Regions from separate parts of the Gordonia sp. ALPHA1B1 genome, predicted to be linked through region 1. Evidence: riboswitches for the same ligand, from Rfam matches in the RefSeq annotation. Region 1 holds a riboswitch; the other holds the start of a gene.
The links. Region 1 has a riboswitch for cyclic di-AMP ahead of FFS52_RS22580 (transglycosylase family protein). Riboswitches for the same ligand answer to the same signal wherever they lie in the genome.
Positions count from the first base shown of each region.

Region 2: another riboswitch for cyclic di-AMP. It lies ahead of FFS52_RS00305 (C40 family peptidase); the one in region 1 lies ahead of FFS52_RS22580 (transglycosylase family protein).

Region 1 is NZ_SCOC01000060.1:385-6,345, forward strand. Features, by position in the region: partial or broken gene FFS52_RS22555 (serine/threonine-protein kinase) at 1-553, opposite strand, end outside; gene FFS52_RS22560 (hypothetical protein) at 654-926, shown strand; gene moaC (cyclic pyranopterin monophosphate synthase MoaC) at 932-1,483, shown strand; gene FFS52_RS22570 (molybdenum cofactor synthesis domain-containing protein) at 1,476-1,967, shown strand; gene FFS52_RS22575 (molybdenum cofactor biosynthesis protein MoaE) at 1,964-2,410, shown strand; gene FFS52_RS22580 (transglycosylase family protein) at 2,580-3,200, opposite strand; cyclic di-AMP (ydaO/yuaA leader) riboswitch at 3,207-3,423, opposite strand; gene FFS52_RS22585 (hypothetical protein) at 3,649-3,897, opposite strand; gene moaA (GTP 3',8-cyclase MoaA) at 3,909-4,997, opposite strand; gene FFS52_RS22595 (flavin reductase family protein) at 5,011-5,556, opposite strand; gene FFS52_RS22600 (hypothetical protein) at 5,562-5,771, opposite strand.
Region 2 is NZ_SCOC01000001.1:63,409-69,369, forward strand. Features, by position in the region: gene FFS52_RS00295 (DEDD exonuclease domain-containing protein) at 1-1,513, opposite strand, end outside; gene FFS52_RS00300 (hypothetical protein) at 1,789-2,019, shown strand; cyclic di-AMP (ydaO/yuaA leader) riboswitch at 2,127-2,358, shown strand; gene FFS52_RS00305 (C40 family peptidase) at 2,375-3,061, shown strand; gene FFS52_RS00310 (NlpC/P60 family protein) at 3,292-4,329, shown strand; gene FFS52_RS00315 (hypothetical protein) at 4,338-5,735, shown strand; gene FFS52_RS00320 (glycosyltransferase family 4 protein) at 5,735-5,961, shown strand, end outside.

The sequences.
Region 1 (5,961 bases):
CGTCGAGGATCTCCGGCGCGGCGTAGACGAGGGTGCCCACGAACGACGACGGCGCCGTCAGGGTGGTCGCGGTGGTGAGTTTCGCGATCCCGAAGTCGAGCACGACGACGCGGTCGAGGGCGTCGTCCATCGCTCGGCGCGTGACCATGATGTTGCCGGGTTTGATGTCGCGGTGGATCACGCCGTGCTCGTGTGCGTAGTCGAGGGCGTCGGCGACCCGGGAGGCGACGGCCACCACCTCGTCGGGGCGGAGCGAGGCGCGTCGGAGGTCGCGGCCGTCGAGGTAGGCCATCGTGAACCAGGGGTCGCCGTCGGCGACGCCGTAGTGGTAGATCGTGACGATCGACGGATGGTCGAGGGCGGCCGCGGTCTGTGCTTCGCGACTGAACCGGCGCGCGAACTCCTCGTCGACGGTCTCGGCGATCGAGATCACCTTGAGGGCCTCGCGCCGACGAAGTTGCGGATTCTCGACCAGGTAGACGGTGCCCATTCCGCCGCTCCCCAGCCGCGTGATCACCCGGTAGCCGGCGACCTGGACCGGTTGGGCGACCATGGGCGCCTCCTGGGGCGTGACCTGTGTTGCGACGACCTTAGCCCCGGCACGGGACTTCCGCCCCGGACACGGGTCTTGTTCATTCGAACGGCATGGCACAATGCACGACGTGGCAAACAAATCTGGCGCTGAAACACCCTCCTCCGGCGAAGCGGGGGCCGGCACCGGCAAGGTCGTCGAATCTGCCAAGGGCAAGAAGCACTACGTCGACAACGGCTGGCCGCAGGACGAGAACGGCGATGCCGCCGAGCACGCGGTCTCCGAACTCGCGACCCACATCTCGGGTGCGTTGTCGCCGTTCGGCGACACCGAGTTCCCGCTTCCGGTCGACGACCTGCCGTTCGTGCAGTCGAAGACCATCGTCAACCGCTGACGTCGATGCCGCCCACCGGGACTGACGAAGGTGGGTCGGACGCCCGGGACACCGGGCCGGCCGGCGGCTCTCGGCTGAGTCATCTGGACGAGTCCGGAACGGCCCGCATGGTCGACGTCGGCGCCAAGCCGACGACGAAGCGTCGCGCCGTCGCCGCCGGCACGTTCCACACCACCGCCGAGGTGATCGGTCTCCTGAGCGAGTCGCGGCTGCCCAAAGGAGATGTGCTGGCCACGGCGCGCATCGCCGGGATCATGGCGGCCAAACGCACCGACGAGTTGATCCCGCTGTGCCATCAGCTGGCGTTGTCGTCGGTGGAGGTCGACTTCGCGATCGGCGCCGACACGATCGAGGTCACCGCGACCGTGGCGACCTCCGGCCAGACGGGTGTGGAGATGGAGGCGTTGACAGCGGTCGCAGTCGCCGGGCTGACGCTTCACGACATGGTCAAGGCCGTCGACCGACGGGCGCAGATGGACGGCATCCGCCTGCTCGCCAAGACCGGCGGCAAATCCGGCGACTGGTACCGCGAACCGTCTGACCCGGCTCATGACTGACCAGAGAACTCCTCGCGTGGCGCGCGTCGTCGTCGCGTCGAACCGCGCCAGCAGCGGTGTCTACGAAGACCGGTCCGGACCGATCATCGAGGCCTGGCTGGTCGAGCAGGGTTTCACCGTCGACGAGTGCGACGTCGTCGCCGACGGCCCGCCGGTCGGCGAGGCCCTCCGCGCCGCGATCTACGCCGAGGTCGACCTCGTCATCACCACGGGCGGAACGGGTTTGACGCCCACGGACCGGACTCCGGAGCAGACCCGCCCGCTCCTCGACGTCGAGATCCCGGGTCTGGCCGACGCCATCCGGTCGGCCGGGCTGCCGACGGTGCCCACCGCGGTCCTCTCACGCGGACTCGCCGGAATCGCCGGGACGACCCTCGTCGTGAACCTGCCCGGTTCGACCGGCGGGGTCCGCGACGGGCTCGGCGTCCTCGCCGGCGTCGTCCACCACGCGCTCGATCAGATCCGCGGAGGCGACCACCGATGACCCGAGAGGCCGGCTCGCACGTGGTGCACACCGCGGTCGTCGACGAGCCGATCACGCTGGCCGACCACGAGGCGATGGTCATCGACGCCGCCGAAGGTAAAGCCGGTGCGGTGGTCGGGTTCGTGGGCGCGGTCCGCGACCACGACGGCGGCCGCACCGTGACCGCGCTGCATTACTCGGGGCATCCCACGGCGACGAAGGTCCTGGCCGAGGTCGTCGCGGAGGTCTCCGCGGTCCACGGGGTGCGCGCGGTCGCGGTGTCCCACCGGGTCGGCGACCTCGTCATCGGCGACATCGCGTTCGTGGTCGCGGTGGCGGCCGACCATCGTCGGGCGGCGTTCGAGACCTGCTCGCGCCTCGTCGACGAGGTCAAGGCCCGCCTGCCAGTCTGGAAACACCAGTTCTTCGACGACGGCACCGACGAATGGGTCAACTCGGCCTGACCCCGCCCCCCGCTGGTTGAGCTGACCCCCGCTGGTTGAGCTGACCCCCCGCTGGTTGAGCTGACCCCCGCTGGTTGAGCTTGTCGAAACCAATGGAAAAGGGCCCCGCACGGATGGTCCATCGTGCGGGGCCCTTCGTCTGGGTCCCAGATCAGGCGTCGAGCGGCGATCAGGGGTTGGGCAGCAGGTGCTTGTTGTCGTTGAACAGCTTGATCTGGTCCTGGTTCAGCGTGACGCCGCTGTCCTTGGCCGCCTGCCAGAGGTTCTTGATCTCGGGGCTGACGCCGGCCTCGGTGAGGGCGTCGGTGACCTGGTTGGCGACGTCCTCGGTGGTCTTCGCCAGGTCGACGCTGCCGTTGCCGCCGGGGAGCACCGGGGCGATCTCACGCGGGGTGTCGGTCGGCGCGCTGCGCGGGGTCGAGCCCGACAGGCCGGTGCCACAGGTGGGCCAGGCACCCTTGCCCTGCGAACCGAGCACACGCTCGGCGACGACGATCTGCTCCTCGCGCGAGGCCTGATCGGCGGTTGGGGCGAACTCGCCGCCGCCGTGGCCGGTCCAGGTGCTCGGGGAGAACTGCAGGCCGCCGTGGTAGCCGTTGCCGGTCGCGATGGCCCAGTTGCCACCGGATTCGCACTGCGCGACCTGGTTCCACTCGGCGTCGGTGGCCGCATTGGCGGTACCGGTGCCCAGGAGGGCTGCTCCGCCGCCGAGGACCGCGCCGGTGAGGGCGACCTTGGTGATGGTCTTGGCGGCCGTGCTGGTCGTCTGCTTGCGATGACGTCCGGACATGTCTGTGTTTCCTCTCTCCACGCGCCTACGAAGTCAGCTGTCGGGTTCGAGCGAGAGGTGCTCGGTCCCGGGTCGTCGTGGTGGTCGCCGCGACTTCCGGGACTTAACCCCGAGGACACCTGGTGTGGTGCCCGGTCTCAGGGGATGAGGTTGGGTCCCCCGTCCTCGTTCCTAGATTGCTTGTCGTTCCCACCGGCGGAACGAGGCTCGGCGCGGCCGGTGGGACGTTATGTCTTGGTTGCTGTGTCGTGACCTCCGAGGAGGACGCTTCGAACAGTACGTCGTTCGTTGGACTGAATCACCTGCTTGGACGCAAGCGATTTTCGGCCCGGATCCGGGTCTTCCGACCCACTTCGGCCGTCATCCCAGTTCAACGGGTTAGTGGCCGTCCCGTGCCCATCCTGTTACCGCACCGTGATGTGACTAAGGTCACAGGCCGGGTGTGGCGTCAGCCACCGGCAAACGGGGGGAGGACGTCGAGTGTCGTGCACGTGCCGAGCGCACGCGTCCGATCGGAGAACGCGATCTCGTCGCGCAGATACGAGCAGCGTTCGAGAACCGTGGCGAGGGAGGGGTTTCCGGCGGCGAGGATGCCCTCGAGGGCGCCGAGCGGGGTCGACGGGTCGACGTCGATCACCTTCTCCTCGGCACCGGCCGCGGCGCGCGCGGCCGCGAAGAAACGAACTGTGAGCTGCATCGGACGCGAGCCTAGCCGCCGATCGCCGACATCGGCCGATCCGGTTGGGTGAAGCCCGCCGCGTTCACTTCGTGGCCCGCCGCTTTCGCCCACATGTTCGCGCGCCACAGGCGCGCGAGGGCGGCGTCGATCTCGTCGTCGGGGAGGGTGCGCAACGCGTGCCGCACGTCGGTTTCCGACGTCGCGAACAGGCAGTTGCGCAGTGATCCGTCCGCGGTGAGCCGGGTGCGGTCGCAGTCCCCGCAGAACGGCCGGGTGACCGACGCGATCACCCCGACGCGTGCCGGGCCGTGCGCGCCGCGGTGGCCGTCGACGAGCCACGTGGCGGCGGGCGCGCTCCCACGTGGCGCAGGGTCGGGCAGCAGGGTGAACCGCTTCCGCAGGGTCGCGAGGATCTCCTGTGCGGTCACCATCTGTGCTCGCTGCCACGCATGGTCGGCGTCGAGTGGCATCTGTTCGATGATGCGCAGCTCGTAACCGTGCTCGAGACAGTAGGCGAGCAGGTCGGGGACTCCGGGCAGGTCGCTGCGGTCGGGTACCACGGCGTTGACCTTGACCGGGTCGAGCCCGGCGCGGCGGGCCGCCGCCAGGCCGTCGAGCACATCGGACAGACGGTCCCGGCGCGTGATCTCGGCGAAGCGGGCCGGGTCGATGGTGTCCAGCGAGATGTTGATACGGCCGAGGCCGGCGTCGACCAGACCGCCGACCCGCCGGGTCAGTCCGAGTCCGTTCGTCGTCATCGCGATCTCGGGCGACTGCGGGAGGCCCGCGACGGCGGCGATGACGTCCTCGAGGTCGCGGCGCAGCAGTGGTTCGCCGCCGGTGAATCGGATGCGCTCGATTCCCAGGTGGCGCACTGCGACGGTGAGCACCCGGATCAGTTCGTCGGTGGACAGCACCTGGTCGGTGGGCATCCAGTCGAGGCCCTCGGCCGGCATGCAGTACGAGCACCGCAGATTGCAGCGGTCGGTGACCGAGACCCGGAGATCCTTCGCGACCCGACCGAAGGTGTCGAGCAACGGCCCGTCGGTGGGCGCGTCGGAGGTCGCTGCTTCCCGCGGGGAGCGGGGCAGCGGCAGTCCGAGGCCGACCGTGCTCATGGTGCTGGGCGACTCACTTCCGGGTCGGGTCCGTGCGCGCCTCCAGGGCGCGGAAGGTGCTGGCGTGGAAGACCAGGGGCTCGATGTCGGGATCGGCGCGCAAGGTCCCGATCTCCAGCAACACGACGGTGTGGTCGCCGGCCTGGATCTCGTTGTGGATCGTGCACGACAGGTGGGCGGCCGCGTCGGGCACGAAGACCGCCCCGCGATCGGTGCTCAGCGGCGTGATGCCGTCGAACCGGTGCTCCGACGACCCGGCGAGCTGCTTGCAGAGTTCGATCTGGTCGCCGGCGAACACGCTGACCCCGATGGCCGGTGCGGTACGGATCCGCGGCCAGGTCGTCGAGGTGTTCTGGACGCAGACCGAGACGAGCGGCGGGTCGAGCGACACGGTGGTGAACGAGCTCGCGGCCATTCCGATCAATGTGGTCGAATCCCCGTCACGCTGTTCGCAACACACCGCCACGACGCCCGACGGGAAACAGCTGTACGCGTCACGCAGCGCCCGCCCGTCGGAGACGGGGGAGAGATCGGGGGTGGTGTCGATGGTTGTGGTCACGGTCCTCACCTGGCTCGGCGTCCGGCACGGAGTGCGTACACCAGGCCCAGGACGAAGCCCAGCGGTGCGCACATGGTCAGCAGATAGACGGCGGTCGGCGCGGTGTCGCCGCCGGTCACCAACGGTGTCAGGAACAACGCCACGATCGCCAGAATTCCGATCATGAACACGACCCCGGCAGCCTGCAGCAACCGCGGGGAGGATGTCTTCTGCATACCCGCCACGGTAGTGCAACGCGCGCCGGTGCGACGCCGCGCGATCCGTGCCCGCCGGGTAATGGTGTGACCGCGCGGTGGGGCGTTGGCTAGGATGGTCCGAAGCAGGCGCCTTGCATCCGTCTGGGCTCGCACGGTCTTCCACCGTCCGGGCCGCGAGATGGGTGACGGCGTCTTTTGTCGTGACGGG
Region 2 (5,961 bases), on a different contig from region 1:
CGGCGAGCCGTCCGTACCGGATGACCGCGAACTGCCAGCCGCGTTCACCGTCGGGCCGGGCGACCACGATCTCGGCGATCGCGCACAGCGCGGCCAGTCGCTGGCAGCGGGCGAGGGCGTCGATCGTGAGCGCGAGACGGTCCCGATGCCGCGCCGCGGTCTCGAACATGTGCGCCTTGGCGAGGTCGGCGAGACGCGCGGTGAGGCCGTCGAGGAGTTCGTCGGCCTCACCCCGCATGAGCCGGCGGGCCGCGGTGACCCGGGGAGAGTAGTCCGGCACCGTCTGCGGCTGCGCCGTGGCCGCCCGGCAGGACCCCGGCCGCCGCCTCCCATCGGCCTCGGGACACCAGTGGTAGCCCGTCGCGCCGAGCCGTGTCGTGCACGTGCGCAGACCGGCGGCCGCCGAGATCACGTCGGCGACGGTCGCCGCGTTGTTGCGGTTGCCCACCGGGCCGATCGACTCGTCGGTGGGTGTTCGGCTGACCTTGAGCCGGGGGAAGCGTTCCTCGGTCAGGGTCACCCACCAACCCTTGTGCGGCTGGGTCGATCGTCGGTTGTACGCCGGTGCGTGCGCGCCGAGGAGCCGGAGTTCGCGGACGGCGGCCTCCAGGGCGTGGGAACACTCCACGACGTCGACCCGCTGGGCGAGGAGCACCATCTCCGCGATGCGGCGGCGCGGGTCGTTGCCACTGAAGTACGACCGGACCCGGCGGCGGAGGTCCACCGCGGTGCCCACGTAGAGGACCTCGTTCGACGGGCCGCGGAACAGGTACACCCCGGGCCGGGCCGGGACATGGTCGGCGAGTGCGCGTTTGGCGCGCAGGCGCGGGTTGGTCTTCGGGAGATACGACGTCAGGTCGCCGACGGTCGCGATGCCCTGATTGCCGACGCGCTCGAGGAGCCGGTGGAAGACCTCCACCGTGGCGCGCGCATCGTCGAGCGCCCGGTGGGTGGGCCGCACGGAGACGTCGAACAGGTCGGCGAGCGCGCTGAGCTTGACCGTCGGCGCCTCGTCACGGCTGAGGATGCGCCGGGCCATGGTCACCGTGCACAGGCTGAGGCTGAACGTCCACGGCAGGTGGAGCCGGATCGCGTTCTGCCGAAGGAAACCCATGTCGAAACGAGCGTTGTGGGCCACCAGGATCGAGCCGCGGGCGAACTCGAAGAACGACGGCAGCACCGACTCGATCCGGGGGGCGTCGGTCAGCATCGCGGTGGTGATGCCGGTGAGGGTCACGATCTGCGGGGGGATCGGCCGGCCGGGGTCGACCAGCGTGGCGAACTCGCCGACCACCTCGCCGCCGCGGATCTTGACCGCGCCGATCTCGGTGATCCGGTCGCGGACCGGGTCGGACCCGGTGGTCTCGAGGTCGACGACGACGAGGGTCGTCTCGAAGAGCGACCGGTCGCTGAACTCGTTCGACGTCTCACCCGTGGCCCCCTGGTCGGCGGCCTCCAGGTCGGCGAAGGTGAGCTGCCCCGCGGGCGAGCCGTCCACGCTGGTCTGCGTCACCCGGCGAACACTAGTTCGATCCACCGACATCGCGACCGCGACGCTCCGACATCGTGTCGTGTGACCCGTGTGACTGCTGTGTCGATCGCTGTTCGACGGACTTGTCGGTGGGCGCCCCTAGTCTCCACCTGGACGTGAGAAATGCGGTCTTCTCACGGTCACAACGACCCGTAACGGGGCCGACGCGGCCCACCCTCGCCAGATGAGATGGAGATCACATTATGTACGTCGATTGTGCGCGCTGCCCGGCTCGTCCCGTCGCTTGCGACGGGTGCATGATGACAGTGCTGTTTGGTGGCCCGAGCTGGGACGATATGCCGCACGAAGGTGGAGTTTCGGTAACGGCGGCCACCTCGGACGCGGATGCCGAACTGGACCTCGCCATCGACGTTCTGCAGGCTGCTGCAATGGTGACCAGCGGCGCTGCACGATCTGCAAGATCAGCCAAAACCGCAGTTCAGGCGCCGGATCGACGCGCTTCTGTGACCGTCCTCAGGGCAGGCTGAGAAGCGGCCGAGGTTTGGCTGTCTGTCGCTTAGTGGACAGAGCGCATCCGATTTCGTAACCTTTCTGAGACCTTTGCGGAGCGTCCCGCTTCAACAGAAGTGGTCCGCAGTAGTCACCGCTCAATCGCCCTCGCGGGCGAACCGGGGAACCACAACCTTCGGACGGGCTCGTCGGAGCGCATCACCACTGATGCGACTCGGTCGAAACCGATCCGAATCGGGGTGAATCGCGTTGCCATGCATGAGTGTCCAGTGGATACCTCATGCGCGAAAACGTGTAGGGCCACTCTTCCGGCCCGAACCCGACAGCTAACTCGGTCGGCGGTAGAGGAAGATCTGAAGGAGAACTCGCTTCGTGGCCAAACATCGTTTGGAACAGCCCAATCGTGGCAGCACGGTCGCCAAGAAGGCGGTGATCGCTGGATCGATCACACTCGGTTCGCTCGCCGCAGCCGCCGGCCCTGCTCTCGCCGCCCCGGTCCACACCCCGCTGGGCACTTTCGAGATCCCGGCCCTGCCCGGCGCGAAGGCCCCGGAGGCCAAGCCCGCGCCTGAGGCCACGCCGGTGAAGAAGTCGCCCGCCGCCACGGTCGAGATCCCCAACCTGGGGCAGTTCACCGTGCCGGGTATCGCGCCGGAGCAGATCCCGCAGCAGTTCCGTCCGCAGGGTGGCGGCGCGCCCCTGGGCCAGCCGCAGCTGACCGCCGGTCAGAAGGCGGTAAAGGCCGCCGAGAGCAAGATCGGTGCGCCGTACTCCTACGGCTCCGCCGGCCCCAACGCATTCGACTGCTCGGGCCTCGTCTACTGGTCCTACAAGCAGGCCGGCAAGAACATCCCGCGCGACAGCTACGGCCAGCTCGGCGGCGGACGCGCGGTGTCGTACTCCGAGGCCAAGCCCGGCGACGTCATGATCTTCAACGGTGGCGGCCACGCCGGCATCTACGTCGGCAACGGTCAGTTCGTCCACTCGTCCAACTACGGCACGCCGGTCAAGCGCGACGCCGTCAAGGAGTGGACCCTGACGGGCATCCGTCGGTACTGACGACAACTGAACACGAACAGACTGAGCACGAAGGTCTCTGGACGGGCGGATCGCGTGGATTGCGATCCGCCCGAACCAGTCCCGGGGGCCGGTCGGCCGCCTAGGGTGGTCGACGGGACGCGGGGTACGGGTGCAGGGGCCCGGGATGCTCAGGGATCGACGAGCACACACGAGGGAGTGAGTAGACCGTGCTGATCGGGGAGGGGCGTGGTCGCGCGACGCGGCCGAGGATGCGTTCGGGTCCGCTGATGGTGGCGCTCTGTGTCCTGTCGGCGTTCGCCGTTCTGGCACCGACCGTCGCCGGCGGCGTCGGGGACGCCCGTGCGGTGCCCGCACGCTCGGCCGATCAGCTGCTCGACCGCTACAAGCAACTGGGCATCGACGCGGAGAAGACCACCGAGGCGATGCACAACGCCAAGATCGAGTACGACAAGCAGCGCGGCATCGTGGCGGCGGCCAAGAAAGCCGCGGCCGAGGCGCAGCAGACGCTGGACACCAGCCGCGCCCAGCTCGCCGTGCACCAGAACCGAGTGGACGCGATCGTCCGCGCCAGCTATCAGGGCGCGCGGGTCAGCGGGCTGTACGCCGTGATGGTCAGCGACTCCCCGCAGGCGCTCCTGGACCAGATGTCGGGTCTCGACATGATCTCGCGTCAGGCGTCGGTGGACCTGACCGCGATCAAGAAGGTACGGGCCAGGACCGCCATCGCGAAGAAGGATGCCGAGCGCACGGCGGTGGCCGCCTCCGAGGCGGTCTCCCGCGCCGAACGGGTCCGTGGTGACCTCCAGACGAAGCAAGCCGACCTGCAGCTCCAGGCGATCCAGATCCGGTCGATCTACAAGTCGATGACCGGCAAGCAGTTGGCGGCTCTGCGCGGTCCGACCTTCGACTTCGATCCGCGACTGGTGCCCAAGGGCACCGCCGCCGGGCTGATCGCCACCCACGCCGCGCTCACCCGGATCGGTGACCCCTACGTGTGGGGCGCCACCGGACCGAATTCGTTCGACTGCTCGGGACTCATGGTGTGGGCGTTCCGGCAGGCCGGCAAGACCATCCCGCGATCGAGTCAGGCGCAGATGGCCGGCGGTCAGCCGGTCGAGAAGAACGATCTCAAGCCCGGTGATCTGGTCATCTACTATCCCGATGCCCATCACGTCGGTATGTACGTCGGTGACGGTTATGTCATCCACGCCTCGACCTTCGGCGTTCCGGTCAAGGTCGAGCCGCTCGACGAGGCCGGACCGTACAACTCTGCCCGCCGGTTCTAGTCCCACCGGTGACCTCACCGCGCGGGCGCGCCGGCCTCGTCTCGGCCGTGGTCGTTCTGGTCATCGCAGTTGCCACCGCGTGCGGCACGGTCGATGTGCCCGGCGGGCCCGGCTCGTCCGCAGCGCCCGTGTCGTCGAGCCCCGCGGTCAACGTCTACGAGCGTGATCGAGCGGCGGGCGTCACGCGGTTGCTCGACGCGCTCACCGAAGCGGTGCGTTCCGGGGATGTGCGGGCGATCGGCACCCTCGTCGACACCGCTGCCACCCCGGCGTTCAAGGACAGATTCGTCACGGCCGCCGCGGGTTTCGCGCCCAGCCGGTTCACGCCGCGGAACGGTCGCAGCGGCACCCTGCGGTTCGCAAGGTTCGGCTATCAGCTTGCGCCCACCGAAGAGGCGGAGGTGCTCGTACCCGGTGAGTTGCAGGAGCTCCTCGATGCCGGGGGGAGTTCGGACTCGTGGGTCGCTCCGGTGGAGTTGCGCTATGCGCTCGGCGGCGAGGGGGTCCCGGGAGTCGACGAGGCCGAGGTGGTCGTCGGCACCCAGTTCGTGGTCGCCCGCTACGGCGAGGCCTGGCGCCTCGTCGGAGACGCCACGGCCCTGGGAGGAGAACCCGCACCTACTCAGATGTGGGAGCTGCCCGGACTCCAGGTGGCCGACACCGCCACCGCAGGCGGCACGTCGGTGGTCGCCTCGTATCCCCGAACGTCGTCGACGGTGGCGACGCTGCAGCGGGAGCTGCCCGGGGCGGTGGATGCCGTCAGTGACTTCTGGGGCGACGACTGGGATCGCCGCGCCGTCGTGGTCGCCACGGCGACCGACGACGAGTTCGCCGCCCTCGTACCCGAGGGCCGAGCGGCGACCGGGACCGCGGCGGCCGCGACCGTGTTCAGCAGCCTCGACCTGGTCCAGCGCACCGCGACCGGACAGCGCATCATCCTGACCCCGGCGGCCCGGGAACTCGCCGCACCGACGCTCGCGGTGGTTCTCCGGCACGAGTTGACCCATGTCGCGGCCCGCGTTCACACCGCGCTCGACGCGCCGCTCTGGATCATCGAGGGCGTGGCCGAATACGTCGGGCGCAACGGGACTTATACGAGGATCGCGGATGCCGCACCCGACCTGATCGCGTCCGTGCGTGCCGATCGGATTCCGACCGGGCCACCCGCCGACACCGACTTCGCGATGGACGGTCAGACTTCACAGGTGGCTTATCAGAGTGCGTGGTCGCTGGCCGCCTACGTCGCCGATCGATTCGACGAGGCGCGGCTGAAGAAGTTGTACATGGGGGTCGCGGCGTCGGCCCTGCCCGCGGCGCAGGACGCGGCGATCGCCTCGAGTCTCGGGCTGACGCGTGCCGAACTGGTCGCGGGATGGCAGCGGTGGCTCGAAGCGCAGGCCCGTTGATGTCTCGAACGTTGTTGCTCACCAACGACTTTCCGCCCCGTCCGGGCGGGATCCAGTCCTACCTGCAGAATCTGGTGGACCTGCTGCCGCCGGAGGACGTGGTCGTCTACGCGCCCCGGTGGCGCGGTGACTCGCACGAGAAGTTCGACGCGGCCGCCCCGTATCGGGTGTACCGGCACCCGACGACGCTCATGCTCCCCACCCCGTTCGTGGCGCGGCGTGCCGC